One region of the Dactylosporangium sp. CA-233914 genome, then DNA from elsewhere that is predicted to be linked to it. Evidence: riboswitches for the same ligand, from Rfam matches in the RefSeq annotation. Region 1 holds a riboswitch; each other region holds the start of a gene.
What was found. A riboswitch is a leader RNA that binds a small molecule or an ion and turns the genes downstream of it on or off. The one in region 1 is predicted to bind cyclic di-AMP.
Positions count from the first base shown of each region.

Region 2: another riboswitch for cyclic di-AMP. It lies ahead of ACQPY0_RS07095 (NlpC/P60 family protein); the one in region 1 lies ahead of ACQPY0_RS44975 (C39 family peptidase).
Region 3: another riboswitch for cyclic di-AMP. It lies ahead of ACQPY0_RS57555 (coiled-coil domain-containing protein); the one in region 1 lies ahead of ACQPY0_RS44975 (C39 family peptidase).
Region 4: another riboswitch for cyclic di-AMP. It lies ahead of ACQPY0_RS28365 (hypothetical protein); the one in region 1 lies ahead of ACQPY0_RS44975 (C39 family peptidase).

Region 1 is NZ_CP192030.1:10,165,690-10,173,018, forward strand. It holds gene recQ (DNA helicase RecQ) at 1-657, shown strand, start outside; gene asnB (asparagine synthase (glutamine-hydrolyzing)) at 927-2,864, opposite strand; gene ACQPY0_RS44970 (transglycosylase domain-containing protein) at 3,034-5,118, shown strand; gene ACQPY0_RS44975 (C39 family peptidase) at 5,125-5,976, opposite strand; cyclic di-AMP (ydaO/yuaA leader) riboswitch at 5,988-6,137, opposite strand; gene ACQPY0_RS44980 (hypothetical protein) at 6,592-7,329, shown strand, end outside.
Region 2 is NZ_CP192030.1:1,545,329-1,552,657, forward strand. It holds gene ACQPY0_RS07090 (methyltransferase domain-containing protein) at 1-650, opposite strand, end outside; gene ACQPY0_RS07095 (NlpC/P60 family protein) at 715-1,623, opposite strand; cyclic di-AMP (ydaO/yuaA leader) riboswitch at 1,661-1,822, opposite strand; gene ACQPY0_RS07100 (DUF5753 domain-containing protein) at 2,062-2,880, opposite strand; gene ACQPY0_RS07105 (hypothetical protein) at 3,203-4,222, opposite strand; gene ACQPY0_RS07110 (hypothetical protein) at 5,068-5,703, opposite strand; gene ACQPY0_RS07115 (M50 family metallopeptidase) at 5,833-6,567, opposite strand; gene ACQPY0_RS07120 (N-acetyltransferase family protein) at 6,580-7,074, shown strand; gene ACQPY0_RS07125 (serine/threonine-protein kinase) at 7,165-7,329, shown strand, end outside.
Region 3 is NZ_CP192030.1:12,842,943-12,850,271, reverse strand. It holds gene ACQPY0_RS57560 (exopolyphosphatase) at 1-844, opposite strand, end outside; gene ACQPY0_RS57555 (coiled-coil domain-containing protein) at 914-1,936, opposite strand; cyclic di-AMP (ydaO/yuaA leader) riboswitch at 1,946-2,098, opposite strand; gene ACQPY0_RS57550 (glycoside hydrolase family 19 protein) at 2,355-3,470, shown strand; gene ACQPY0_RS57545 (hypothetical protein) at 3,681-4,025, opposite strand; gene ACQPY0_RS57540 (hypothetical protein) at 4,254-4,496, shown strand; gene ACQPY0_RS57535 (BTAD domain-containing putative transcriptional regulator) at 4,519-7,329, opposite strand, start outside.
Region 4 is NZ_CP192030.1:6,349,650-6,356,978, forward strand. It holds gene ACQPY0_RS28355 (GAF domain-containing protein) at 1-320, shown strand, start outside; gene ACQPY0_RS28360 (hypothetical protein) at 358-498, shown strand; gene ACQPY0_RS28365 (hypothetical protein) at 533-1,339, opposite strand; cyclic di-AMP (ydaO/yuaA leader) riboswitch at 1,595-1,738, opposite strand; gene ACQPY0_RS28370 (NADPH-dependent F420 reductase) at 1,977-2,633, shown strand; gene ACQPY0_RS28375 (TIGR03618 family F420-dependent PPOX class oxidoreductase) at 3,140-3,577, shown strand; gene ACQPY0_RS28380 (enolase C-terminal domain-like protein) at 3,726-4,805, opposite strand; gene ACQPY0_RS28385 (FAD-binding and (Fe-S)-binding domain-containing protein) at 4,795-7,329, opposite strand, start outside.

The sequences.
Region 1 (7,329 bases):
GACAACTGCGACACGTGCCTGGCCCCGCCGCAGTCCTGGGACGGCACGATCGCCGCCCAGAAACTCCTGTCGACCGTCTACCGCCTGGAGCGCGAGCGCAACCAGAAGTTCGGCGCCGGCCAGTGCATCGACATCCTGCTCGGCAAGAAGACCGACAAGGTCGTGCAGTGGCACCACGACGAGCTGTCGGTCTTCGGCGTCGGCGCCGACCTGCGCGAGCAGGAGTGGCGCGCCGTGATCCGCCAGCTGCTGGCCCAGCGGCTGCTGTCGGTCGAGGGCGACTACGGCACCCTGGTGCTGACCGACGCCAGTGCCGAGGTGCTGGGCCGCCGCCGCCAGGTCATGCTCCGCCGCGAGCCCGAGCGCACGATCTCGGCGGCCAAGGTGGCGAAGACCGCGCGGGCCCGCGAGGCGGCGGCGGACATGCCGGCGGCCGCGGCGCCGGTCTTCGAGCACCTGCGCGCGTGGCGGGCGGCGACGGCGAAGGAGCAGTCGGTCCCGGCCTACGTCATCTTCCACGACGCGACGCTGCGCCAGATCGCCGCGGATCGCCCCCGGACACTGGCCGAGCTGTCGCACATCAGCGGGGTCGGCGAAAACAAGCTGGCCAAGTTCGGCCAGCAGATCCTGGACGCGCTGGCCGAGCTCGACGAATGACAGCAGACGGCGGTGAGGGGGCGGTCGTCCACCGCTCCGTTGCGATGTCCGACGAGGGCCCGCTGCTCGTCGACGGCAGCCGCACGCTGTTCGCCGTCGGCCCGGACTGGGTCGAGGGCCGCGAGTTCCCCTGGCCGTCCTCGCCTCATGCCGGGCGATCAGGGCAGCGGACCGTCGGGGCCTCGTGCCAGGCAACCAGGGCAACGACCCGTCCGGGCCTCGTGCCAGGCAGCCAGGGCAACGACCCGTCCGGGTCCATGCCGCTGCCCTCATCCGGTGGACGCCTCGGTGAATCCTCCGCGGGCGGCACCGGGGACCGCCACCGGAATCGAGCCCTCGACGAAGATGCCGTGCCAGAGGCAGAAGGTCAGCAGGATCCACAGCTTGCGGGCGTGGTCGGCCTCGCCATTCGCGTGGGCCTTCAGCAGCTCGTGGCCGTACTCCAGGTCCAGCAGCGTCTTGGCGCCGGACGTCGACAGGATGTGGTGGGCCCACTCGGTCAGGTCGCCGCGCAGCCAGGCGCGTGCCGGGGTCGGGAAGCCCAGTTTCGGCCGGTCGGTGATGAAGTCGGGGACGATGCCCGCCATGGCGCGGCGCAGGGCGTACTTCGTGGTGCGGGTGCGGGGCGGGACCTTCAGGTGGGCCGGGACGCGGGACAGGACCTCGAAGACCGCGCGGTCCAGGAACGGCACGCGCAGCTCCAGGGAGTGGGCCATCGACATGCGGTCGGCCTTGGTCAGGATGTCGCCGGGCAGCCAGGTGTTGACGTCGATGTGCTGCATCGTCGCCACCGGGTCCAGCTCGGCCGCGGCCGCCTCGGCGTAGAGGGCGGCGGTGACGTGCGCGTGGCCGACCGCCGGGGCGCCCCGCAGGAGCCGCGCCTTGTCGAGGTCGGACAGGACGCGGGCGTTGCCGAAGTACCGCTGCCGCATCGGGGTCGTCGCCCGCTGCAGGTAGCTCTTGCCGCGCAGGCCCTCCGGCATCGCGCGGGCCACGGCGCGCAGGGCGCGCTGCAGCGGGGCGCCGAGGCGGGCGACCGGGGCGAGGGAGCGCGGCTCGCGGTAGATCGTGTAGCCACCGGCCAGCTCGTCGGCGCCCTCGCCCGACAGGACCACCGTCACGTGCTGGGCGGCGGTGCGGGCCAGGAAGTACAGCGGCACGATCGACGGGTCGGCGACCGGGTCGCCCAGGTGCCACACGATGCGCGGCAGCGCCTCCATCACGTCCTCGGGGCGCACGATCGACGGGGTCAGCTCGACGCCCAGGTGGGCGGCGGAGCGCTGGGCGATCTCCAGCTCCGAGCCGGCGCCCGGCGCACCCTCGAAGCCGGCGGTGAAGACCCGCAGGCTCGGGTGGTGCTCGGCGGCCAGGGCCACGACCGCGGTCGAGTCGATGCCGCTGGACAGGAACGCGCCGACCGGGACGTCCGCGCGCATGTGGGCGCCGACGCTGTCGCGCAGGGCGGCGCGCAGCTCCTCCACGACCGCCGTCTCCTGCGCCGCCGGGTCGGGGCGGAAGGCCGGGCGGGCGTAGCGGCGGATCATCGGGGCACGGCCGAGCTCCTTCACCAGCAGGGCGCCGGGCGGCAGGCGGGCGACGTCGCGGTGGAGGGTGTACGGCTCGGGGACGTACTGCATCGTGAGGTACAGCGACAGCGCCGTGGGGTCGAGCTCCGGCCCGGCGCAGTCCAGCAGCGGCGCCTTCTCGCTGCACAGCCACACGCCGTCGCGGGTCACCACGTAGTACAGCGGCTTGATGCCGAACGGGTCGCGCGCCGCGTAGATCGTCTCCGTCACCTCGTCCCACAGCGCGAACGCGAACATGCCGCGCAGCCGGTCCAGCGCGGCCTCGCCCCAGTGGTGGAACGCGGCGGCGAGCACCTCGGAGTCGCCGCCGGTGGCGAACACGGCGTTGTGCTCGCGGACCAGCTCGGTGCGCAGGGCCTCGAAGTTGTAGATCTCGCCGTTGAACACCAGGGTCCAGCGGCCCGCGTCGGGGCCGGTCGGCGGATACCGCAGCGGCTGGCGGCTGCCCTGCCGGTCGATGATCGCGAGGCGGGCGAAGCCGGCGGCGGTGCCCGGGCCGATCCGCGCAAGGACGGTGTCGTCAGGGCCGCGGTGCTCGATGAGGGCGAGCCGGCGCTCCATGGCGCCGAGGACGTCCGCGGAGATGATGTCGTTGCCGGTGTACATCAAGAAGCCGCACATGACCTCCAGCCAACAAGCCTCGGGGCGGGGCGCGGTTCGGTTACCGGGCGGCCATCCCGGCGTTCGCCCGTGCCGGAGACCGGGGTGATCCCGGGGCACCGGAGGTTAGCCGCAGGCGGGTCGGGTAGCGGGGCGCCCGCCAGCCTTCCGCCCGTGCCTGGGAGTACACATGCCCCGAGTCCGCAAGATTCTGCGCCTGCTGTTGTGCGGGGTGCTCGGCGGGCTGGTGCTCGCCGCCGCCGCGCTGCCGCTGGCGATCGCCGGCGGCGGGGCGGCCAAGGCCGGCGGCGACATGTGGACGAGCCTGCCGACGCAGCTGGCGACGCCGCTGCCGGCCCAGACGTCGTACGTGTACGCCAACGACGGCAAGACCCTCATCACCACGTTCTACGACGAGAACCGCCACGACGTCCCGCTCGACCAGGTGGCCAACGTGCTGCGGCAGGCCGTCGTCGCCGCCGAGGACACGCGTTTCTACCATCATCACGGCGTCGACACACGCGGGGTGCTGCGCGCGTTCGTGTCCAACAGCCGCGGCCGGGCGCAGCAGGGCGCATCGACGCTGACCATGCAGTACGTGCGCAACGTCATGAAGAACGACCCCGACCTGACGCCGCAGCAGCACCTCGACGCGCTGGCCGACACCCCCGACCGCAAGCTGCGGGAGATGCGCTACGCGCGGGCGATCGAGAAGCAGCTCACCAAGCAGCAGATCCTGGAGCGGTACCTCAACATCGCCTACTTCGGCGCGGGCGCGTACGGCATCGCGTCGGCGGCGCAGACGTACTTCGGCAAGGCCCCGGCCGACCTCACGCTGCCCGAGGCGGCGCTGCTGGCCGGGCTGCTGCAGTCGCCGGACGTCGACAACCCGATCACCGGCGACCGCGCGACGGCGCTGCAGCGGCGCGCGTACACCCTCGACGCCATGGCGAAGATGCACGTCATCACCGCCGAGGCGGCGACCGCGGCCCAGCACGAGGAGCTGCGGCTGACGCAAACCCGGCTGCCCAACGACTGCGCGTCGGTCGCACCGGAGCACAACGACTGGGGCTTCTTCTGCGACTACTTCCGCCAGTGGTGGAACAGCCGCCCGGAGTTCGGCACCACGCCGACCGAGCGCGACGAGCGGCTGCGCACCGGCGGGTACACCATCGTCACCTCGCTCGACCCCGGCGTGCAGGCGGCGGCCCTGTCGCAGTCGCTGGGGGTGTACGGCTACGACCGCGCCCGCTCGCTGCCGATCGCCGTCGTCACGCCGGGCACCGGCCGGGTCCAGGCGCTCGCCGTCAACCGCCACTTCAGCCTGGAGGCCAACCCGCCGGAGCACCCGCAGTACCCCAACACCGTCAACCAGCTCGTCGCGGGCGGCGCCGACGTCGCCGGCTACCAGGCCGGCTCGACGTTCAAGATGTTCACGATGCTCGCCGCCCTCGACTCCGGCCGGCCCCTCAACACGTCGTTCAACGCGCCGGCCCGGCTCCCGACCATCTGGCCGGGCAGCGCCGGCGCCAGCTGCGGCGGGCGATGGTGCCCCGCCAACGACACCCCGAGCTGGATGGACGGCGTGCGCACGATGTGGACCGGGTTCGGCCGGTCCGTGAACACGTACTTCGTGTGGCTGGAGGAGCAGGTCGGCCTCCGGCGGGTGATCGACATGGCGCAGCAGCTCGGCATCAAGTTCCGCGACGAGCACGACGCGGGGCTGGCGACGAAGGACGAGTGGGGCTCGTTCACCCTCGGCACCTCCTCGACCACGCCGCTGGACCTCGCCAACGCCTACGCGGCCGTGGCCGCCGGCGGCCTGTACTGCGAGCCGCTGCCCGTGCTGTCCGTCACCGGCCCCGACGGCCGCCCGGTGAACGCCGCCAACCCCCAGTGCCGGCAGGTGGTCGACCCGGACGTGGCGGCCGCCGCGACCGACGCCGCCCGCTGCCCCGTCGGGCGCGGCTCGGCCTACGGCAAGTGCGACGGCGGCACCGCGGAGGCGGTGTCGGGCATCCTCGGCGGGCGGCCGGTCGCGGGCAAGACGGGCAGCTCGGAGAACAACGCGACGGAGACGTTCGTCGGGTTCACCCCGCAGGTGGCCGCCGCCGGGATCGCGGCCAACGCCGACAACCCCAACGACTATGTCGGCGGCGGCGTGTCCTCCTCGGTCAACCAGGCGGTCGCGCAGACGATGGTCGCGGCCCTGCGCGGTCAATCCGCGCAGGGCTTCCCGGCCCCGAGCCGGGCGCGCGCGCTCGGCTCGACGTAACTACGGTTACGCGGCGTACCCGCGCTGTGCGATCCAGTCCGCCATCTTCTTCGTGCTCAGCGTGTACGAGCCGACACCCATCGCGTCGGCCGGGTCCGCGATCTTCACGGTGTCGCCGTTGTCGCGATACCCGACGATCGTGAGGTAGTGCCCGCCCGAGTACGAGTGCGAGTGCCCGGAGTCGTCCACAGTGGACCCGGCGATGTTCGCCACGACGGCGTATCCCTGGGTGATCGCGTGCAGGACGGCCTGCTTGAGCGCGGCGACGTCGGCGTCGGTCGCGGTCTGACCGGCGATGAAGTGCGCCGAGTAGAAGCTGGTGCCGGTGATCTGGTTGAGCGCCCGCGCCGTGTCCTGCGACGAGTTCGTGCCGTTGACGGTCGTGCCGAGGCTCTGCGCGACCTGTGACTGCGAGGGGGTGAGCCCGCGCGCGGTGAGCGCGATGCGGGTCGCCGCGGGGCCGCAGAAGTAGTAGTTCTCCTGCCACGCGAACTGGTACGTCAGGTCCTTCTCCGCCGGCGTCGCCGGGCTCGCGCTCGGGGCCGCCTGGCTCTGGGTCTGGGTCGCCTTCGCCCCCGGCGTGGCCTGGGCCTGCTTGCCCTGCGTGACCTGGCCCGGGGCCTGCCGGTTGCCCTGCGCGGCCTGATCCTGGCGTTTGACGGGGCCCGAGGACTCGCTGACCAGGCCGGTCGCCTCCGCGGCGACCGTCTGCGCGTTGACCGGCGGCGGGGACTCCTGCAGCGCGGCGATGCCGATCCCGGCGGCGGCCGCGACGGCGGCCGAGGCCAGGGCGACGCGCACGCGCCGCTGCCCAGGAGCGCCCATGCGGCGCAGGTGGCGGGATCTGTAGAGGTACATGGGCGTACCTCGCCTCCTTCCGAAGCCGCCTACCGGGTTAGCTGACGGGTTCGGACGGGAAGTTCGTCCTACCGCGGGGCCTAGGTTCGGCCCCGCGGATTCACCCCGGCGGTACTTGGGTCCCCGGCTCGTACGCACGCACGACTCAGCGGTACCGCCGCGGCGTCATCCCTTTGGACGACCACGGTCCGGGCGGCTTCGACGAAGCTAAACGTGCCGGTCAGGGCCTGTTTCACCCCCTGGGTGAAACGGCCAGCGGGCGGCTCGCCCAGCCCTCAGCCGCCGGGAAGCACCCCGCCTGGACGTCGCCGTTCGCCTCGCCGTTCGCACGCTCTCCGTGATGACCCGGGCACGGTGCGCGGTCGCCGCCACCGGCTCGGCGAGGCGTGCGCATCCCGGACGGGGGCCGCCGACCCCGCCCGCATTTCGGACGAATTTCGGCAATTGGTGCGAATCCCAGATGCGAGCCGCCGGGCGGCGCACATTCCGGACGAAAGCCGCCAACTCGCACGTGTCCGAGGTGAGAGCCGCCGGGCCGCCCGCCCGCAGGGCGCCGGAGGGCCTATTCTCATGCCCAAAATCACCCGTGTTTAACCCCGGCCCTACTGTCGCCGGATGCCGAACAGCGGACCTCGTCATTCGCGGGCGCACCAGTTCCGCCAGCGCGCCCTCCCACGCTCCATCCAGCGCGCCCTCTCACGCACAGTCCCGCTCAGCCTCCAGCGCAACCTGCCGGGCGTCCTGAGGCCGCCGCTGATCCGGGATGGCATCGGCGGAGCCGCCGCGCCGCCGCTGCTGCGCGGCGCCGCGCTGGTGACGGCCTTCGCGCTGGCCACCTTCGGCGTCTCCGCGTCGCTGAGCACCGGCGCGCGGCCCGCCGGGGTCGTGGCCGCCGAGGCCGCAGCCACGGCCACGGCCGAGCCCGGCGCCGGCCGGTCCGCACCCGGGGCGGCTTCCCGCGGCCGGGAACGCGCGCAGAGCGCCCCAACCCCGGCGGCGACGACGGCGGTGCCGGCGCCGGCGGCCGCACGGCGGGCCGATCCAGTCGGCGGGTTGTCCCGGGCCGAGATGAACAACGCGATCGCGATCGTCGACGTGGCCGTGCGGGAGCGGCTGCCCAAGCGCGCCGCCGTCGTCGCGCTCGCCACCGCACTGCAGGAGAGCCACCTGCGGAACCTGGCGAACGCGAACCTGCCGGACTCGCTGAACCACCCCAACGAGGGGGTCGGGTACGACTACGATTCGGTCGGGCTGTTCCAGCAGCGGCCGAACTGGGGATCCGTCAAGCAGCTCATGGACCCGCACGAGTCCGCGCGCCGGTTCTACGCGGCGCTGCTGAGCATCCCCGGCTGG
Region 2 (7,329 bases), 4.5 Mb from region 1:
TCGAGGTACGGGCGCAGGCCGGTGCCCTTGAACCATTCGAACACCGGATCGTCGCCGGGTAGCACGTGGTAGTAGGTCGTCTCCCACGCGTCGACGGCCAGGCCGGCGGCCGACAGCAGGCGGACGTACTCCTCCGGGCTCAGCACCGGCGAGGCGGCCCGTGGCCCGGTGGAGCCCAGCGCGCCGGACAACAGCGGGGCCCAGCGCGGCCCGGTCGCGACCTCGTCCAGGCCCGGGTCGAACTTCGCGGTCGGCACCTGGAAGGCGAGCGTGCCGCCGTCGTCGAGGGCAGCGGCCCACAGCGGCAGCAGCCGCTCGTGCTCGCCGACCCACTGCAGCGAGGCGTTGGCCACAATCACGTCGAGGGAGCCGCGCTGGGGGCTCCACTGCCCGGCGTCGGCGAGCTGGAAGCGCAGCTGCGGCGTCGCGAAGGCGTTCGCGGCCTCGATCATCGCGGGCGAGGAGTCCAGGCCCAGGATCGCCGCGTCCGGCCAGCGCTCGGCGAGCGTGGCGGTCATCGCGCCCGGGCCGCATCCGAGATCGACGACGGCCACCGCCGCGGTGGTGGGGACGCGGGCGACGAGCTCGCGGAACGGCCGGGCGCGTTCGTCGGCGAAGCGGTTGTACTGCTGCGGATCCCAGGAGGCCATGGCCCCAATGATGAAGGGCCGCGGACCGTTGCGGTCCGCGGCCCTTCATATCGTCGTCAGGGGCCTAGATCTTTACGCGGCCGTATCCGTAGACGCTGCCGCTGATATTGGCCACCCTCACCACGTCGCCCGTGTGCGGGGCGTGGATCATCCGGCCGGGCGACACGTAGATGCCGACGTGGCCGAGGCTGTTCATGAAGACGAGGTCGCCGGGTCGGGCCTCCGACGCGGAAATGTGCTGGACGACCTTCCACTGGTCCGCGGCGACGTGCGGCAGATTCGCACCCACCTGCTTCCAGGCCATCATCGTCAGCCCCGAGCAGTCCCAGGAGTCCGGGCCGGCCGAGCCCCAGTGGTAGGGCTCGCCCTGCTGCGCGTAGGCGAAGTTGATGACCTTCTGGCGCGTGGCGTCGTCGACCTGCGGCGCGTTGACGCTGTTGTAGCTCACCTTTTTGGCGCCCGCGGCGGTCGCCTTCCGCTGCAGGTCCTGGAGCTTCTTGAGGTCGCCCTCGATCTTCTTGCGCTGGTTCTCGAGATCGGCCTTCTGGGTGTTCTGCGCCGCGATCGTCTCGTCCATCTTGGACTTGGCGGCCTTGTAGTCGTCGATGCTCTTCTGCTGTTGATGGGTGATCTGCTGCAGCATCGACAGCTGGTCCATGAGCGAGCCCGACGACGTCGCGTTGAGGACCATGTTGAGGTTGCGCAGGTTGCCGTTGGTCTTGAACGCGGCGATCGCGATCTGCTCGACGCCGGCATTGGCGTTGGTCACGCTGTCCTCGAGCGCCTTCGCCCGGGTTTGGGAGTCGGTCAGGTCGGAGTTGATCTTGTTCCAGGCCTCGACCGTGTGCTCGAGTTCGTCGTTCGACTTGTCGAGCTGGGCCTGGATCTCGGCCAGCGTCGGGTCGGCGTGTGCGACCGTGGCGGGTGCGAGCACGGTGAGTGAGATGAACCCGATCACAAGGGTCCGCAGCACCGACCGGCGGGCACGATGTCCAGTGGACAAGGAAAGACCCTTCATGCACCGACCGCCTACCGGGTTAGCTGACGGGTTCGGGCGAGAAGAGATAGCGCCCTACCGCAGCGTTGCGGATTCACCCCAGATGAATGGGTCCCCGGTTCGATGGGCGCGCCCGGGGAGGGTGCGCTCGAACTCGATTCGGCGGCGCTTGCCCGGTGTCATCCGGGGTGGATGACGAACTGCCGAGCAGGCCAGCGCCTAACTTAACGTGAGCATCCGCCAGGCGAAAGGCGTGCGTCCCGATCGATATCTATTACCCTAAAAGTCCGGATTACCGCCGGTTGGCCCCCCGTTTCAGGCCGTGACATTGGTACCGAACGGTTACGGACGCGAAGCCCGGCGACGAGAAGCTGTGACCCCGCCGGGGCCCCTCGCCGAGGGGCCCCTCCCGGGCTACTTCAGCTCGCCGGCCACCTGCCGCATGAGGTCGAGCGTGGCCTCCTGCGACAGGGCCCGCTCGGTGAGGCGGTCGAGCGCACCGCGGTACATCGCGATGAGCTCCGGCTCCTCCCACAGCAGGTGCTGGCGGTAGAGCACACCGTCGTCGGCGCCGAAGTCCAGCAGCGCGAAGTCGCCCTCCCACCCCGGGTGGTAGCCGGCGTTGAGGGGCACGACGCGGACGTCGGCGTACGGCCGCTGCGCCATCTCGATCGTGTGCTCCAGCTGGTCGACCAGCAGCGCCTCGTCGCCCGGGACCGGATTGCGGCGCAGCACCGACTCGTCGAGCAGCGCCTGCAGGCGCGGCGGCTCCTCGCGGCCGAAGAGCTCCTCCTGCCGGCGGGCGTGGAACTCCACGCGCCGCTCCGACTCGGTCTCGGACGTCGCGTGGGCGTACCGCCGGGTCTGCAGCAGCGCCGGAAACATGATCGGCGCCCACTCGCCGACGCGGGCCGCCTCCGCCTCGAAGCCGACGTACGTGACCAGCTGTGCCGGCAGCGTGGGGCGGTACTCGTCCCACCACATCCGCCGCTTCGCCGCCCGGGCCAGCTCGAGCAGCTCGTCGACCGTCCGCGGGTCGTGGACCCGGTAGTAGGCCAGCAGGCTGCGCAGGTCGCTCACGGAGATGGCGACCGTGCCGTTCTCGATGCGGATGAGCTTGGACAGCGACCACTCCATCTCGGCGGCCACCAGATCCTGGGTCAGCTCCCGCTCGCGCCGCAGCCGTCGTAGCTCGGCTCGGAGGCGGCGCTTGCCCACGATAGGCCCGCTCATGGCCATCACCCCAATCGCGTACACATGGCATCGCCCCAGTCGAGGGCTCCTGGTGTCTACCCGGATTGCGGCAGATGCACCTATCTGGAGGCGTGTGCTGCGAGAAAGATTTTGGCCATGGCGCTGGCGAGGTCGCCCGGGCCGGTGGAGGCGACGGCCTGGCCGCCGTCTCGCGCAGGACGGTCATGCCGGCGTCGCCACCGTGGCCGATCGCGAGAAACGCCGACGCCATCTGCCGCATCGCCTCACGCCGCGACACGCTGGAGCGGTCGTGCACCTGGTCGTTCATCGCGGCGGACGCGGCCACGAGCAGCGGCGCGTGCTATGCCAGCCGCCGGTGCTGCGCCCACGTCGACGCCCACTCGGCCACGTTGTCGGGCAGGTCGATCGACGCCTGGTACTTCGCGGTCAGCCCGTCGCCGCTGGGCGCCGCGTCGCCGCCGACCGGCCGCAGCCCCCGGCTGGTCAGACCCGGCGCGAACTCCTTGGCGTGCATCCGGTCGGCCAGCCGGGTGGCCAGCGCCTTGAGTTCGCCGTCGGCGGCCGCCTTCGGGGTGAGCAGGAGCGGGAAGTCGGCCTCGAGGATGGCGTCGGTTGGGTACAGGGCGGCCAGCGCGACCGGGTGGCGGCTCTGCTGGTACTTCCAGAAGTCCTGCTCGGTGAGCGTGAACAGCCCGACGTCGCGCAGCGCCCGGCCCGCGTCGCTCTGCTGCCCCATCCGCTCCAGCAGCTTCGCCGGCTCCGCCTCGGCATCGGCCAGCCGGGCCCGCACCGACAGCGCCCGCGTCTGCGCGATGCCGGGGTCGGTCGTCGTGCGGGCCATCGCGCTCTGGACCTCCATCGCGGCGAGCAGCCCGGCGGTGTCGCGCAGCGGGCTGCCCATGCTGAGCTTCGGCACCTGCCCGTTGTTCAGCCCGGCGGCGATCGCGGCCCAGGCCGGCGGGTGCTCGGGCCACCCGAGCGTCTGGGCGAACGCCTTCGGCGCGGCGATCACGACGGGCGTGCGGGCCAGCGGCACCGGGTCGGGCGCGTAGTCGAACTTGGCCAGGCGCGCCCAGGCGGCCGTGGCCGGGATCCAGGCCTCGCCGCCGGCGTAGGTGTCCTGGGCGGTGACCGCGATGAGCCGGCAGCCGCCGGGCGGGTTGGCGCCGATGTCGGCGGCGGCCTGCTCGACCACCGGGGCGAGTTCGGGGGTGACGGACACGCGCAGCACCTCGCGCCCGCCGCAGGTGGCCCCGGCGCCGCCGCCGGCGCTCTCGTCCTGGCTCGTGCCGCCACTGCGGGAGGCGAGGTTGAGCCCCACGGCGACGCCCGCCCCGACCGCGAGCGCGACGATGCTCACGCCGGCCGCGATCCAGAGCTTCGTGCCTGACCCGGCCCTGTGCTCGCGCGGCGGCGCCGGGGGAGCCGGTGCGGGCGCTGGCCGCCACGCCCGGCGGGCCGAGGCGGCCGTATGCGCCGGCGGAGGCGGGGGGACGTCCTCCGCCGGCGCATACGGCTCTTCCTCCCTGTACTCCGCGGAGTACTCGTCGTCGTCGGCCGGTGCCCAGGGGGAGGAGCGTCCGGCCCACGCCGACGGTTGTGCGGTGTCCGTGGGGGCGCCCGCCGGAGCCGGCGCCGGTGGGGGAGTGCTCATGGCCTGAGGGGCCCACGGGGAGGGCGGTCGGGGCGCCTCACGCGGGGGCGGGACGTAGATCCCGTCGGGCGTGTGGTCGTCGTCGCGACGCCGATGATGCCGGCCCTCCGACATGGCACCTCTTCTGCTCTTCGTGTTCTTCGCTGTTCTCGCAGGTCGCTGCGCTGCGCGATGCGGTCAACCTAGCACCGGCCGGCGTCGATGTGTGACGGGATGATCACCGAAAGATCATGACCGGGCCTTGCGGTATCTGAAGACTGTTGCAAATGCCGCACTTCGCCGCGCTCGGGTGCGGACAATTCCGGCCGAACTCGCAGGCATGCCGGGCCAGGCTCGCCGCTCTCAGCGTGCCCTTGGCTTGGCCGCCGGCGCCGGTCTGCTCGCGGTCACTCATGGCCCCAATGCGGAAGCGGACGCGACAACCGGGGGGCTGGCGAATCGCGCCCGCTTCCGCACTTCGGGGGGCGAGTAAAGCTCTGGTTGGTGTTACGGCCCGGCCGCGCACCCCGTCCGCACCTCGTGGCCTTCCCGGGAGTCCCTTTCGCCGGGGTTCAGGCCGCCCACATGGCCGAGAACGCCGCCGCCTCCCCGGCCAGCCACCGCTCGACCTCATCGCCCTTCACCGAGGGGTTCTGCCGCAGCACTTCTCCCCGCCGCACGTCCACCAGCACCGCCGTGGCGTTGGGCAGCACCAGATCCATGTGCCGCCCCATGAGGTGCAGCGTCGCCACGGCCGCCTCGTCCTGCGGCGGCTCCTCGTCGAAGTGCAGCCGCACGGCCTCCCCGCGGCCGTCCGGATAGCGCAGCCCGAAGTGTGGATTGATCTTCACCGGTAGCGTCCCGATCATGCACAGCGCGTCGCGCACCGGCGTGACCTCGACCGGCGTCGGCAGGGACTCGAGGTAGCGCAGGGCGCCCGGCACGACCGCCTCGTAGAGCGGCTTCCAGCGGGCGTTGACCTGGTCGACGACGGCGTTGAGGTAGGTGCCGCCGGTCCGGAACTGGATGTCCGCCTTCAGGGCCTTGACGAGCTTCCCGTGCGGGTTGAAGCCGTGCCCCGACTCGCGCTGCCGGCGTAGCCCGCCGACGAAGCTCGCCTTGCGCGGGCCGGTGCGCCCGACGTAGCGGGTGAAGCTCAGCAGGGTCGCGTAGGGGACGGAGCCGGTGGTGGTTACGGGCGCTGTCACTGGCGCTCTCCTCCCAGGTCAAGAGCGTCTTTCGTACATACATTCTAATGGACGGACGCAAGGATTCCCACCCGGATTCGACGCTGGGTGAACAGAAGTTCGGCGCGCCGTAGTGGTCCTGGAAGAAGGTCAGCCGACGAGGTCGCCGATCGGGCCCAGCATCAGCCGGACGCCGAAGGCGAGGCAGCCGATCACGACGATGACGAAGAACCCGACGTACACGATCGCGGGGACGCGGGTCAGCCGGGCGATCTGGTCGGCGTCGGAGTTGGGCGCCTGCCGGCGGAAGCGGGACTGCTGCAGCTCGAAGACCGCGCGCACCCCGCCCAGCAGCATGAACCACGCGAAGGCGTACGCGAACGCGCTCTGGATCTTCGGGTCGGTGAACCAGGACACCGCGAAGATGATCGCCCCGGCGACGACCACGGAGATGACCCCGTAGAAGTTGCGGATCATGATCAGCATGAGCACCAGCAGTACGAGCAGAAGCCAGAGCAGGATCGTGATCCGTCCGGCCCCCAGGATCGCCGCGCCGGCGAGGCCGAGCAGGGACGGTGTGATGTAGCCCGCCAGGCCGGTGATGACCATGCCGGGGCCGTTGGGGCGGCCCTTGGACAGGGTCAGGCCCGAGGTGTCCGAGTGCAGGCGGATGCCGGAGAGCCGTCGTCCGCTCAGCACCGCGGCCAGCGCGTGGCCGCCCTCGTGCGCGATCGTCACGAAGTTGCGCATGACCTTCCACGCCGGCCGCAGCAGCACGGCCAGGATCGCGGCGACCGCGGTGGCGATGACCACCTCGCGGGGCGGGGCGGGCTGGCGGGTCCAGGCGTCGTGCAACACGTCGAACACGACTGCAGAGCCTGCCATCTTGCGTGTTGAATGAACAGCGTGGAGATCAGGCGCTTTGCGGACACCGACTGGCCGGGCGTGTGGGACGTGTGGCACGAGGCCGTCTCGGCGGGGGAGAGCTACGACAACGCGCCCGACTCGACGGAGGCCGACGCGCGCGGGCACTGGCTGCTCCCGGCGCCGTGGGAGCAGTGGGTCGCGGTCGAGGGCGGCGAGGTGCTCGGGACGTACAAGGTCGGGCCGAACAAGGGCCGGCTCGGCGCGCACGTGTCGAACGCGAGCTTCATGGTCTCGTCCCGGGCCCGAGGCCGGGGCCTGGGACGCACGCTGGGGGAGCACTGCCTCGACCGTGCGCGGGCGCTGGGCTACTCCGCGATGCAGTTCAACGCCGTCGTGTCGACCAACACCGTGGCCGTGCGGCTGTGGCGGTCACTGGGCTTCATCATCGTCGGCACCGTCCCCGACGGCTTCCAGAGCACGAAGCACGGGTTGGTGGACTTCCATATCATGCATCGTTACCTGTGAAGGTGTCGAACGCTCCGAAGATCCCCCTTGGGGGGCGTACTTGCTGGTACGGCTTGTGGCCTTCATCTTGCATTCTGTACCAATAGCCCGATGCGTACTCCGCCCGAAGCGCGCTACGACACGGATGGTCACCACAGCGGTGACCTGACCGGCTACCGCATCGGTGACGCGTACGAGCTGATCGAGCCCATCGGCGGCGGCGGGACGGGCACCGTGTGGCGGGCCCGCGCCCTCAACACTGACGAGCACGTGGCC
Region 3 (7,329 bases), 2.7 Mb from region 1:
CCCCGCCGTACTGCAGCATCACCGACCCGATGTCGGTCGGCGAGCTGCGGTCCAGAATCGACTTGCCGACCGCGAACACGGTGTTGAGCTTCTGCTTTCCCCAGATGACGTGGATCGATACGCGGGCCTCGGGGAACAGGGCGTACACCATGAAGCGGTTCCCCGCGTAGATCGTCTCCTCGTTGCGCAGGTCGACCACGACCACGTCGCCGTGCGTCGAGCAGACGCGGCGCAGCTGGTCGACGAAGAGGTCCTGCTGCTCGCGGAACAGCTCGGCCCGCTCGGCGACGTCGGGCAGGGCCAGGATCGCATCGACGTCCTGGTGGTCGATGCACGCGTCGATCAGCTGCATCATGAGCTGGTAGTTGGAGATCCGGAACTGCCGGAAGCGCCCCAGCCCGGTGCGGCTGTCCATGAGGAAGTTCAGCAGCGACCAGCCCGTCGGCTGCAGGATCTCCGTGATGTCGTACTGCGCCGAGTCCGCCCGGTCCACCGCCTCCATGAGCTCGTCGGAGACGTCCGGGAAGCGCTCGGCCCCGCCGAAGTGCTCGTAGATGACGCGGGCCGCGGACGGGGCCTTGGCGTCGATCACGTGGTTCGTGGCCTGGCCGTGTTGGAGGTTGGCCGCGCGGATGGTCTCGGAGTGGTGGTGGTCGAAGACCAGGTGGGCGCCGGGGGTGTACGGCAGGTTGGTGAGGATGTCCGTCGGGCCGACCTCGACCAGGCCGTCCTGGACGTCCTTGGGGTGCACGAACGTGATGTCGCCGATGAGGTCGAGGTGACGCAGGAGCACCGCGCAGACCAGTCCGTCGAAGTCGCTGCGGGTCACGAGACGGTACTTCACTGCAGATCCCCTCGCAGAAACGGCCGGTCGACGGTTCCCCTATCGACCGGCCGCCCGCAGACGTGAGGATTACAGGATCGAGAGGTGCACGTGGTTCGTGTGGTCGCTGGAGGGATCGCCGGCGACGCCGCTGTAGTGGTGCCAGCCGACGGCGGGCGTCCAGATCTGCTTGAACCAGATCACGTACATCACGCCGAGCTGGTTGGCGTTCTTCACGAAGTACGCCGCCAGGGTGCTGCCGTAGACGAAGTCGTCACCGGACGCGACCCCGCCGAATCCGGATTTCGTCTGTACCGAGAAGTCGCACGCGCGCCCCTTCGGGTGCTCGTACGGCCCGCTCGGGCGGAAGCATGACACGAACCGCTTGAAGCCGCTCTTCTGCGCCTCCTGCATGGCGTGCAGCATGCGCGGGGTGATGCAGCCGGTTGTGGTGGGGTCGTTGACGTTGCACGATTCCTTGGGCAGCCCCCCGCTGGCGGTGCGGGGCACTGCGGTGGCCGTTGGCAGGTTGGCGGTGACGAAGCCCTTGCTCGGCCCGCCGGCCAGCGCGAGCGCCTTCTCCGCGTCCTTCTTCTTCTGCTCCATGGTCTGAACCTGCTGCTGCTGCGAGGCGATCTCGTCGTCGAGCGCCTTCTTCTGCGCGGCCTGGTCCTCCTTGAGCTTCTTGAGCTCGTGGAGCAGGTTGTCGTTGTGGTGGGCGATCTGGTTGATGGAGCCGGCCCGCTCGGCGAAGCTGTCCGGGCTGCCCGAGTCCATCAGCGCGGCGAACGTGGTGAGGGGCCCGGTGCGATACGCCGCGACGGCGATCGCCGCCACCTGCTCCTGCACCGTGGCCAGGCGCGCCTCGGTGGCCTGCAGCTGCGCGGTGAGCTCGCCCTGATGCTTGACCGAGGCGTCGAACTTCTCCTTCGCCTCGGACCAGGCCCGCGTGCTGTCCTCCAGCACCGAGCCCAGGGTCGGATTCGCGCTGGAGCCCTCGTCGCCGGTGTCGCCACCGGGCTCGGCCGCGGCGGGCGCGGCGGCGAGCCCCCCGAGCACGATTGCCGCCAGCAGCACGACGAGTGCGCGCCGGTAGGGATGTCGTGATGACATCTGGTTCGTTGTTCCTTCCGTCGGCCGCCGACCGAGTTAGCTGACGGGTTCGGGACGGAACGACCCCTACCACCCCTCCGATTGGGAGGAAGGGCGGATTCACCCCAACGTAACGGTGGGTCCCCGGCTCGCCACGGTGCGGCGATTGGGCGGCAGCCACGCCCGGCACCGGGGGCGGTGCCCTCGTGGACGTGACCGTGGGTCACTGTACCCAGGGCGCAGAAATCGCGCACCGCGCCGTTTGTCCGAAGATCCTGGTATCGGCCGAAAGTGACCCATATCATATCGGAGGTTTGGGATCGATGAAGCCTCAACGGTACCGTAAATATTCTTCATAAAATGATGATGTTCGCTCCCCAGGGCGTCTCCGACTGGTCCTATGAGCTGGTCAGATGATGGACCGAAGGAGTGATCAAGGGTGTCGAGAGTGCGCCTGCTGGCGATGCTCGCCGCGGTGACCGTCGTGGGCGGGGTGGTCGCGGTCTTCAACATGCTGCCCGCGTCCGCCGCCTCGTGCGCCGCCGCGTGGCAGGCCTCAGCGGTCTACACCGGCGGTATGACGGCCTCGCACAATGGCCGTAACTACCAGGCCAAGTGGTGGACACAGAACGAGGCCCCGCCCGGAACCAGCGGCGTGTGGCAGGATCAGGGCTCGTGCGGTGGCGGCAGCACCCCGCAGCCGCCGACCCAGACCGGCACCACGGGCGCGTGCAGCTTCCCGGCGTGGGTGCAGGGCCGCAACTACGTGACTGGCGACATCGTCAAGTTCACCGACGGAAAGTTCTACATCGCCGAGCACGAGAATCCTGGGTACAGCCCGGTGATCAGCACCTGGTACTGGGACCCGTACACCTGCTCCGGCTCCGGTGGCGGTGGCGGTGGCGGCACGACCACCCCGCCTCCCTCGAACGGCAGCTTCGTCGTCAGCGAGGCTCAGTTCAACCAGATGTTCCCGAGCCGGAATTCCTTCTACTCGTACTCGGGCCTGGTCGCCGCGCTCTCGGCGTACCCGGGCTTCGCGAAGACCGGCTCGGACGCGGCCCGCAAGCAGGAGGCGGCCGCCTTCCTGGCCAACGTCAACCACGAGACCGGCGGCTTGATCTACATCGTGGAGCAGAACACCGCGAACTACCCCCACTACTGTGACACCAGCCAGTCCTACGGCTGCCCGGCCGGCCAGGCGGCGTACTACGGCCGCGGCCCGATCCAGCTGAGCTGGAACTTCAACTACAAGGCGGCCGGTGACGCCCTGGGCATCGACCTGCTGCGCAACCCGAACCTGGTCCAGACCGACTCGGCCGTGGCCTGGAAGACCGCCCTGTGGTACTGGAACACCCAGAGCGGCCCCGGCACCATGACCCCGCACAACGCCATGGTCAACGGCGCCGGCTTCGGCGAGACGATCCGCAGCATCAACGGCAGCCTGGAGTGCGGCGGCCGCAACCCGGCCCAGGTCCAGAGCCGTGTGGCCGCGTACCAGCGCTTCGTCGGCATCCTCGGCGTGGGCGTCGGCGCCGGCTCCCTGTCCTGCTGACTTTCTCCCTCCTTGGCGGCGGCCCTCCCGGGGTGTGGGGGCCGCCGCCAGGCGTTTCCGACGCCGAACGGAAACACGCGCGCCATGCCCGGGTAGGCCGGCCCGAGCGCAAGCCACGCTGCCCGGCCACCCGCTTGCGACCGAGGTACGCCGGCGCGTCTTCGGCGCGGACCGCCAGGGCGTCGCCGCCCTGGCGGTTGCCGTGACACTTCAGTTGGTGTAGCCCCAGAGTTGGTAAGCGTAGAGATGAGACCCGAAGGGTCCATTGATGGTGACCGGCTCGCAGTAGTAGCTCCGCCACCAGCCCGAGTTCACGTTCTTGATCCCCTCAATCTGGCAGGTCAGGATGCCGCCGTAGACACCGCCTTTGATGGTCGCCGCCGCGGCCGGCGTGGCGGTCACGGCCAGCAGGGCACCCGTGAGCGCGGTCGCCGCCACCGCCGCGCGGATGACGCTTCGCTTGCGTGCCGTCCCGGGCGCGGACTTCGCTGCCGCGCGACCGTCCGGCCCAGCGGCGGACGTGGTCACGGCGGTACGTCGGAGCTTTCTGCGCATCAGGCCTCTCCCCGTGCCGAAATGGTTGCGGAAACCTCGCCACGACACACTCGGTTGGCGAAATCCCCCGTCGGAACGCCACCCATGTATGCCGATGTTTCCTGGTCGCGAGGACGTTAGCCGGGGTCGATGAGGCAGTCCTGAAGAAAGCCTGAAGGATCTAGGGGATCCACCGGCAGCGGACGCGGCTATACCCTACGAGTCGGATCAGGCATGGGGGGAGACAGCATGGCAAACGACGACGATCGAAGAAGGCTGCGGCGGTGGGGCCGCATCATCGCCATTGGGGTCGCCACAGCGGCGGCCGCGGTGCTGCCGGCGTTGCTCGCCCCGGCGGCGACGGCCAGCCGGTTCGACCCGGCGACGTTCGGCCCCGCCAGCCACGGCTCCGCGCAAACCACATCGCAAAGCCCCTCGCTCGAGGTGCCCAACTCCGTGGATCCCAATCAGTGGTGGGGCCACGACAACTGACACGACAACGGACAGGGCCGGCTCAGGCGATCGCGCGGGCGAACTCGGCGGCGGAGCGCAGGTCGAGCCACCGCCCCTCGGCGTCGGCCGCGCGCAGGCCGGCCGGGCCGAGTCGTTCGCGGCAGGCGCGGTCGAGCTTGTCGCGCACGGCGACGTCACGCTCGACCGCGACCAGGCCCGCCTCGGCGCGTACCGTCGCGGCGGCCGCCAGCAGTGCGGCTGTGCGGCCGTGGGCCCCGCGCAGGGCCTGCACGCCGGCCGCGATGTCCAGGTCGTGGGCCGCGCTCCAGGGGTGGCCGACGGCGAGATGCCGGTCGAACGACTCGCGCATCAGGGCGGACGCGTCGGCCGGACGGCCTGCCCGTTGCCGGGCCCACGCCAGCAGGCTCGCCGCCCGCGCGCCGGAGAGTTCGGCGCCGGGTCCGGAGAGTACCGGCAACGCCTTGCTCAACAAGACGTCCGCGGTCTGCGCGTCGCCGTCGAGCAGCGTCGCCTCGGCCACCACCAGCTGAGCCTCGGCCCGCGCGACCGCGTCGTCGGCGTCGACGAACAGCGTGATCGCCTGCGACGCGTGCCCGATCGTCTCCGGCAGCCGCAGCATGGCGAGGGTGTTGTAGGCCATGGTGAGCCGACACCGGCCCTGTGCGTACGGGTCCGTCGTGGTGAGGGCGATGCGCCACGCCTCGGTGCCGGTCACCACCGCCTCGTCGAGATCACCCTGCTCGTAGGCGATGTCGGAGATGTGCTGCAGCGCGCGCATCATGGCGGGCGTGTCGCCGAGTTCCTCGGCGGTCAGCAGGGCTCGGCGGGCGTACCGCATCGCCTCGGGGTTTGAGACATAAGACGCCACGACCGCGGCCGACAACAGCGCCGGCAGCACCGCCTCGGGCCGGGCCGACCCGGTGATCGCGGGATCGGCGAAGATCCTGCGGAAGTAGCGTAAACCGACCCGCGGCGTGTCCGCCCACCGCCACCAGACGCTGGCGGTCAGCCGGAACAGCAGATCGGTTTGCTGCGTGCGCACAGCCCAGTCGAGCGCGGCGTCGATGTCGGGCTGTACCGCGTCGAGCCGGGCCTGCCACCGCTGGCGCAGCGGCCCGCGTCGCTGCGCCGCCGCCGCGCCCGCCAGCGACAGCAGGTAGGCCCCGTGCCGCTGCCGCGTCTCCTCGGCCGCGCCGGGATCGGATTCGAGGAGTTGCGCGGCGTACTGCCGAATCGGCTCCAGCATCCGAAACGTCGTCTCCTCCTCGCCGATCGCGACGGTGAGCAGCGACTTGTCGGTCAGGCCGTGCATCAGGTCGAGGGCACCGGCCCGGTGTCCCGGCTCGAGCATGGCCTCGGCGGCGGCGAGCGTGAACGGCGCCACGAAGCACGACAACGCGGCGAACAGCGCCCGCTCCTGGGCGTCGAGCAGGGACACGCTGAGCGACACCGCCCGCCGCAGAGAGCCGTGCCGGTCGCCGTCGGCCCGCCGGTCGGCGAGGACGGTCATCTGGTCGGCCAGCCGCCCGAGCAGCTCCTGCGCGTTGAGGACCGAGCTGCGGGTACCGGCAAGCTCGATCGCCAGCGGCAGCCCTTCCACGCTGCGGCAGATCCGCGCGATCACCCGCGCCGCGTCGGGCCGCAGCGTGCCGTCGTGCCAGGCGCCGTCGACCCGGGACCAGAACAGCTGCACGGCTGCGTTGCCGGCCAGCTCCTCCGGCGTCGCCCGGTCCGGATCGACCAGCGGCAGCGGCGCCAGCCGCAGCACCGCCTCGCCCGCCAGGTGCAGCGGCTGGGTGCTGGTCACCACGACCCGCAGGTCCGGCCGCCCGGTCCGCAGGGCCTCGATCAGCGCCGTGCAGGCCTCCCGCAGATGCTCGCAGTTGTCGAGCACGAGCGTCTCGGACCGCCCGAGCAGACGGGCCCGGAGCTGTTCGACGGTACCGAGCCGGCCCAGTCGGCCGACGCCCAGCGCGGTCGCCACCGCCTCCTCGACCTGGGCGCCGTCCACGAGCCCGTCCAGCCGGACCACCGTCCACCGCCGCGGCTGGGCGCGGCCGTACTCGGCGACCAGCCGAGACTTGCCGACACCCGGCGGTCCGCAGACGGTCACCATCGGTTGGGCCTGCACGAGCTCCGCCAGCGACCGCAGCTCGCTCTCGCGCCCGACAAACAGGCCGCCCCACGCCGCCGGGGCGGGTGAGGCGGCCTCCGGCGAGGACGCCGCGACCACCGGCGGCTCATCCACGAGCAGGGCCCGGTGCAGTTCGCTCAGGCGGGTGCCGGGCTCCAGGCCGTACTCCTCGACGAACCGGCCCCGGAACTCCGCGTACACCCCCAACGCCTCCACCCGGCGGCCGGCCTGGTGCAGCGCGGTCATCAGCTGCCCCGCGAACCGCTCGTCGAGCGGATGCAGCTGTACCGCTTCCAGCAGCTCCGATACGAGGCTCCCGGCGTAACCGCGGGCCAGCCCGGCATCGATCCGGTCGGCCAGTGCGCTGACCTGCGCCGACTCCATCGCCGACGCGAACCGGTGGCGCAGCGGAACATCACCGATGTTGGCCAGCGCCGTCCCGTGCCAGAGGCCCAGCGCCCGGCTCAGCAGCTCGTGCGCGGCCTCGTGATCCCCACCTCGCACCCAGGCGTTACTCTGCGTCACCAGGGCCTGGAACAAGTACCAGTCGACCTGCTCACGACTGCCGACCAGCCGGTAGCCGCCGGTGAGCCGCTCCAGCCCGAGCCCATCCGCCCGCTCGACGCCCCGCCGTACTGCCGAGACATGCACCTGCAACGTGTTGCGGACCGTCGGCGGCGGACTGTCGGCCCACAGGTCGTCGATGAGCTGGTCATA
Region 4 (7,329 bases), 3.8 Mb from region 1:
GGCCGCCGGAGCCGGTCGAGTACGCCGCGTACTGTATCGCGGTGGAGGCCGCCGACAACGCGGCCAAGCACGCCCGCGCCTCGCACGTACGGATCGAGGCGAACACCAACGGCGGCGAGCTGCGCCTGTCGGTGAGCGACGACGGTGTGGGCGGCGCCGATCCGGCGCGGGGCGCAGGCCTCATCGGCCTGGCCGACCGGGTCCAGGCGCTCGGCGGGTCGATCACGATCACCAGCCCGCCGGGCGAGGGCACGCACGTCGAGGCCACGCTGCCCCTGGACTCCGCCACGATCGCCGCCGCGGCGGCCCGTCTCGGCTGAGCCGGGGCGCCCTGATCGAAGGTGGCATGATGCCGGCGTGGGGACTGCTCAGCCCCGCCTCGGGGTGGTGGCGAGCTCGTCGAAGATGAGCACCGTCTCGGTCGACGTGATCTCGGGCATGCCCTGCAGCGTCGCCGACTGCGTCGAGTCGTCGCTGACGGCCCTGGGCGACCTGTGACGGGTGCACCGGTCGTCCAGGGCCCGTCGGCGGCTCACGGCGCGGCGGCGGTCACGACCTGCTCGGCGAGCGCCTGCCACTTGGCGTAGGCGTCCGGGAACGCCGACACCTGGACCGTCTGCGCCGCCACGGTGACCTGCATCTGCTGCCAGCCGTCGACCCCGACGAGCGCGTTGTAGAAGCGGCGTGCGGCCTCCGCCGGGTTCATCAGCTCCGCGACGGTGCCCCAGTTCGGCCGCTGCTGGAACAGCCCGACGGAGTCGTGGTCGCTGCCCACGCCCTCGTTGGGCAGGTTGAGCGACTCGGGAACGTTGGAGTTCGCGAGGTTGTGCAGGTGGCTCTCCTGCAGCGCGGTGGAGATCGCCACGACGTACGCGCGGCTCGGCAGGCCCAGCTGCTGTCCGGTGCGGATGATCGTGACGGCGTTGTTCATCTCGGCCTGGGTCAGCTCGCCGACCGCGGCGATGACCCTTGGCGAGGGCGCGGCGGTGGTCGTGCTCGGCGGCGGCTGCGCCGTGGTTTGCGCCGGTGACGGCTTCGCCTCGGCGCTCGCCGTTGGCGACGGTTGCCGGCTGGGCGCGTCGCCGGTGCGTTCTTCGCCGCGGGACGCGCGGCGGTCGGAGTCGGCCGACCGGTCGTCTCCGCGCTGGGTCGACGGCCCGGACTCCGCCACGGTCAGCGTGCGGGGGCCGTGCGAGGAGAACAGCAGCAGCGCGCCGACGACGGCGAAGGCGATGACGGCGGCCGCCGAGTACAGGCCGATGCCCCGGCGGACGGCCAAGTGCCGGCCGTGCGGGTTGCGCCGCAGGTGCCGCGGCCCGCTGGTCTCATCGGCCGGCACGGGCGCGCCTCCGTCGGTACGGACGGTTCGGTTGCTCGGGGTACTGCACGGGAAACCTCGACAGACTTCGACTCCGGCCCGCAGGGGCCGGTACGGAACGGGGGAATGCGCCATCGACCGTCCACTAGGGACGGTGTTGGTCGGGGCTTTGCGGTCGGGCCGGAGGGTCAGCCGATGGGGCGGCGATCCGGGCGTGCCGGCGGATCCGCGGGGTAGTGTGCCGAGGCGTGGCGCCGTGCGAGGGCGTGCATGCGCTGCTCCTTCCGATGCCGCCTACCGGGTTAGCTGACGGATTCGGGCGGGAGGATCGCCCTACCGTGCGGCGCGTGGCCGCACGGATTCACCCCAGTGGTGCTTGGGTCCCCGGCTCGTTCGAGCACGACTCGGCGGGCCGCCGCGCCGTCACCCGGAACGGTGACGATCAGTCGCGGCGAGCCCCATGACCATAGCCGCTTCTCAAACGCAGGTGAACCCCTCGATCGGAACTGCCGGAGTGCGGCGTGCACCCCGGCGACCTGCGACTTCGCTCAGACAGTACCGTTGATCGAAGTTATGTTGTTCGATGTTAGTGATGGGCTGCGCGTCACACTGCCGGCGGCGCGGAATGCTCGACCGAGCCGGTGGGTTGGGCAGGGGTATGACAGTGATCGGATTCATCGGCAGCGGCAACATCGGCAGCACCGTGGCCCGCCTGGCCGTCGCCGCCGGCCACGACGTGGTGCTCAGCAACTCCCGGGACCCCGAAACGCTCGCCGACCTCGTCGCCGAGCTGGGCCCCAAGGCGCGCGCCGCCCGGCCGGCGCAGGCCGCCGCGGCCGGGGACATCGTCGTGGTGACCGTGCCGCTCAAGGCGTACCGGGACGTGCCCGCCGAACCGCTGGCCGGCAAGATCGTCGTCGACACCAACAACTACTACCCGGACCGCGACGGCCGGTTCCCGCGGCTCGACGACGCGACCGCGACCACCAGCGGGCTGCTGCAGCAGCACCTGGCCGGCGCGAAAGTCGTCAAGGGCTTCAACAACATCTGGTTCAAGCACCTCGCCGAGCTGGGCCGCCCCGCCGGCACGCCCGACCGCACGGCGCTGCCGATCGCCGGCGACGACGCCGCGGCGAAGGCGACCGTGACCGCGTTCTTCGACGCCATCGGCTACGACACCGTCGACGCGGGCCCGCTCGCCGACAGCTGGCGCGCCGAGCGGGACCAGCCCGTCTACGTCAAGCCGTACGGCGAGAGCACCCCGGCCACGGCCGCGATCATCCGCGCGCGGCTCGCCGAGGCGCGGCGCTCCTGAGCCTTCACCGAGATCTCCTCCATCGTCCACAGCAGCGCCTCGGCCACGGCCTCGTCGGAGCCGTCGACGTTGAGGAGCAGCGCGCCCGGCGGCGAGTCCACGAGCGCTGCGGGCCGAAGCGGCGGTCGTTGAGGCTGACGTCGAGCCGGGGTCCGGGTCCGCGGTCGGCGGCCGCCGCGGCCAGGACGCGATCGAGGTCGCGGCGGTCGTAAACCTTCGTCTGCGCCGACTGCGCCCGGCCGAGCGGCGTCTTCGGCCGGCTCCGCTTGGGGCACGCGCCGCCCCGCGCGGCCACCTGGAACAGCAGCGGGGTCGCCTCGAGCCGGCCCCCGCCGTCGCGCGCGGCCGAGGTCGCCGCCCTCGAGAGCCGCGCGCGCCGCTGCGTGCGCCCGTCGCAGCACCGCCGCGAAGTCGCCGTCGGTGTCGTTGACGCACCGGCCGGTCCGCGACACCGGGCAGACGGCCTCGGCGACGCTGCTTCGCCGCGCGGGCCTAAACTCGGGTGTATGACGACGCTGGAGGAATTCGCCTCGCTCGCCGCACGGGAACACGGGCTCGTCGTCGTCTCGACGGTCCGGGCCGACGGCACCGTCCAGGCTTCCGTGGTCAACGCGGGGCTCCTGCCGCACCCCGCCGGCGGTGGCACGGTGCTCGGGTTCGTCACCTACGGCCCGGTCAAGCTGGCCAACCTGCGGGCCCGGCCCCGGCTGACGGTGACGGCCCGGTCCGGCTGGGAGTGGGCCACCGTCGAGGGGCCGGCCACCCTCATCGGCCCGGACGACCCGGCCACGGGCATCGACGCCGAGCGGCTGCGGCTGCTGCTGCGCGAGGTGTTCACCGCCGCCGGCGGCAACCACGACGACTGGGAGGAGTACGACCGGGTCATGGCCGAGCAGCGCCGCACGGTCGTGCTGCTCGACCCGGCCCGGGTGTACGGCACGTGAGCCGGGCTCGGCACCGGAGGCGGGGGTGACGAGCCCGGTTGAGCAAGCGAGGCGTCGCGCAGGACGGTGACCTCATCACCGAGCGGCGTTGTGTACTTCGCATCCACGAGATGTAGACCACGTTCTGCGTCGCGCGCGGTCGTGGGGTTCAGCCCGCGGCGACCAGATACGGTTCGGCGACGGCGGTCTTGAGTGTCAGGCCGTGGCCGAGGGCGTCGAGGTCCGGGCGCAGGACGCCGCCGGGCTGCGGGGCCGTGACGCCGTCGAAGAGCATCGACTCGATGCGGGCGTGGTCGTGGAAGTATTCCAGGTGGCGCAGGTTCGCCGTGGCCAGGGCGGCGTCGAGGTGCAGGGCCGGGGCGCAGTGGCCGGACAGCTCCAGGCCGTTCGCGGCGGCGAGCCCGGCGACCCGTTGCCACTCGGTGATGCCGCCGCAGCGGGTCGCGTCGGCCTGCAGGCAGTCCACAGCGCCGGCCATGCGGGCGAAGTACTGCAGGTCGTAGCCGTACTCCCCGGCCGCCACGTCCGCGGCGACGGCGGCCCGGACGCGGCGCAGGCCGTCGAGGTCGTCGGAGGAGACCGGCTCCTCGAACCAGCGCACGTCCGGGAACCGGGCGGCGAGGCGGATCGCCTGCTTGGCCGTGTAGGCGCCGTTGGCGTCGACGTAGAGCTCGTGGTGCGGACCGAGCGCCTCGCGGGCGGCGTGGATGCGGCGCAGGTCCGCGGCCTCGGACTCGCCCCCGATCTTGATTTTGGCGCGCGGGATGTCCGCGTGCTCGTCGAGCCACCTGGTGAGGCGGCGGTCGTCCCAGGTGGTGAAGCCGCCGCTGGCGTAGATCGGCACCGTGTCGCGGGCGGGGCCGAGCAGCGCGGCCAGCCGTACACCCAGCAGCCGGGCCTTGAGGTCCCACAGGGCGACGTCGACCGCGGAGATCGCGGTGGCGGCCACGCCCGGGCGGCCGGCGTTGCGCACCGCCCGGGCCATGGCCGCGTTCGCCGCCGGCACGTCCCACGCGGACCGGCCGACCACGTGGGCGGCGAGCAGCTCCTCGACGAGCCGGCCGGCGGCGGCCGGGGCGTAGGTCCAGCCCAGGCCGGTGCCGCCGGCCGCCTCGACGTGGACGACGACCATGGTGGTGGCGTCCCACTCCAGGGTGCCGTCGGCCTCGGGCCCGTCGGTCGGGATGCGGTACGCCGCCCAACGCAGCGACCGGACCTCAGCGGACACGATCGCCGGGCCGGTGGGAGATCCGCCGCTCCGGATACGCGCCCAGGATCGTGCCGTGCACCGCCGCGTTGAGGACCTCGGCGAGGTGGACGGCGCGGCGGCCGGTGTGCGCGTCCTCGATCTGGGTGCGGCAGGAGAACCCGTCGGCGACCACGAGCGTGCCCGTGTCCGCGGTGCGCACGGCCGGCAGCAGGGCCTGCTCGGCGCAGGCGAGCGACACCTCGCGGTGGCCCTCGGTCATGCCGAAGTTGCCGGCCAGGCCGCAGCAGCCCGAGTCCAGGTCCTCCGCCCGCACGCCGATCGCCGCCATGACCCGCCGGTCGGCGTCGGCGCCGAGGACCGCGTGCTGGTGGCAGTGGCGCTGCACGATCGCCTCCGGCCCGCCGGGCAGCTGCGGTGCGAAGTCCGGTGCCCGGTCGGTGAGCAGCTCGGCGAGGGTGGCGGTCTGCCGGGCCAGGCGGTCGGCGTCCTGGTCGCGGCCGAAGAGCTCGCCGAGGTCGGAGCGGAACACGGCGGTGCACGACGGCTCCAGGCCCACCATCGGCAGGCCCTCGCGGATGTACGGCGCGAGCGTGCTCACGGTCCGCCGCAGCACCCGTTCGGCGACGCCGAGCTGCCCGGTCGAGATCCACGTCAGCGCACAGCAGACGGTCTTGGGCGGCACGACCACCTCGAAGCCGGCGGCCTCGAGCACCCCGACGGCCGCGGCGGCGACGGCGGGCGCGAACGCGGTGGTGAACGAGTCCAGGAAGAGCAGCACCTTGCCGCGTTCGCCGGTCCCGCGCGGCCGGCGGCGGCGCAGCCAGCGGTCGATGCGGGCGGGCGCGAACCGGGGCACCTCGCGCCGCCGGTCGATGCCGGCGAGCCGTTTCGCGCCGGGCAGCCGGGTCGCGACGTTGGCGATCTCGGGCGCGACGGCGGCCGCCCGGGCGATCAGCGGCAGCCAGCCCAGCGAGTAGTGGTCGCGGGGGCGGATGCGGCGGGCGTAGTGGTGATGCAGGAACTCGGCCTTGTACGTGGCCATGTCGACCTGGACCGGGCAGTCGCTGCGGCAGCCCTTGCAGGCCAGGCACAGGTCGAGGGAGTCGCGCACGGCGGTGCTGCGCCAGCCGTCGTCGATCACGCCGCCGCTGACCATCTCGAACAGCAGCCGGGCCCGGCCGCGGGTGGAGTGCTCCTCCTCGCGGGTGACCTGGTAGCTGGGGCACATGACACCGCCGTCCGGGCCGCTGCGGCGGCAGTCGCCCACGCCGGCGCAGCGCAGCGCGGCCCGGGAGAACGCGCCGTCGTCCTCGGCGTAGCGGAACGCGGTGGCGGGCTGGGCGGGGGCGTAGTCGGCACCGAGGCGCAGGTCGACGTCGAGCGGGCGGGCGTGCACGACCTTGCCGGGGTTCATCATCCCGTCCGGGTCGAAGATCGCCTTGAACTCCTCGAAGGCCCGCACGACGTCGTCGCCGTACATGATGCGCAGCAGCTCGCCGCGGGCCTGGCCGTCGCCGTGCTCGCCGGACAGCGAGCCGCGGTGCTCGACGCAGATCCGGGCGGCGCGCTGGACGAACTCGCGATACCTGGCGATGCCGGGGGCGCTGGTGAGGTCGAACGGGATGCTGCAGTGCACGCAGCCGTGGCCGAAGTGCCCGTAGAGGCTGGTGGCGCCGTACCCGAACTCGTCGAGCAGGCCGCCGAGGGCCCGCAGGTAGTCGCCGAGCCGCTCCGGGTCGACGGCGGAGTCCTCCCAGCCGGGCCAGGCGTCGGGGCCGTTCGGGGTGCGCGCGGTGGTGGCCAGCGCCGCCTCCCGCACCTTGGTCAGGCGCTGCCGCATGTCGTCGTCTTCGAGGATGGTGCCGTGACCGACGTCGTCGATGACCGCCTGGGCCTTGGCGCGGGCCTCGTCCTCGGTGTCCGCGGCGAGATCGGCCGTCAGCCAGGCGCCGCCGTCGGGCAGCGCCGCGAGGATCTCGGTCGGGCGGTGCTCCTCGCGCTCGTACCGCAGCAGCTTCTCGTCCAGCCCCTCCAGCTGCATCGGGGCGTGGCGGGCCACGCGCGGGGCCGCGTCGCCGGCGGCGGCGATGTCCGGGAAGCCGAGCAGGACGGTGACCTGGTGGGCCGGCCTGGGCAGCAGGCGCAGCTCGGCGCGCAGCACGATCACGCAGGTGGACTCGGTGCCGACGAGGGCGCGGGCGACGTGGAAGCCGTGGTCGTCGCGCAGATCGGGCAGGTTGTAGCCGGAGATCCGGCGCGGGATGTCGGGGAAGCGGGTGGCGATCTGCTCCGCGTAGGTGTCCCGCAGCGTGCGCAGCGCCCGGTAGATCTCCGCCTTCCGGCCGCCCTCGGCCTGGATCTGCTCGAAGTCGTGCTCCGAGGTCGGGCCGACCCACATCCGGACGCCGTCGTAGGTGAGCACCTCGAGGCGCTCGATGTTCTGGCCCGTCGTGCCGGCCCACTGCGCGGTGGCGCCGCAGGAGTTGTTGCCGACCATGCCGCCGATCGTGCAGTGCGAGTGGGTCGCCGGTTTGGGGCCGAT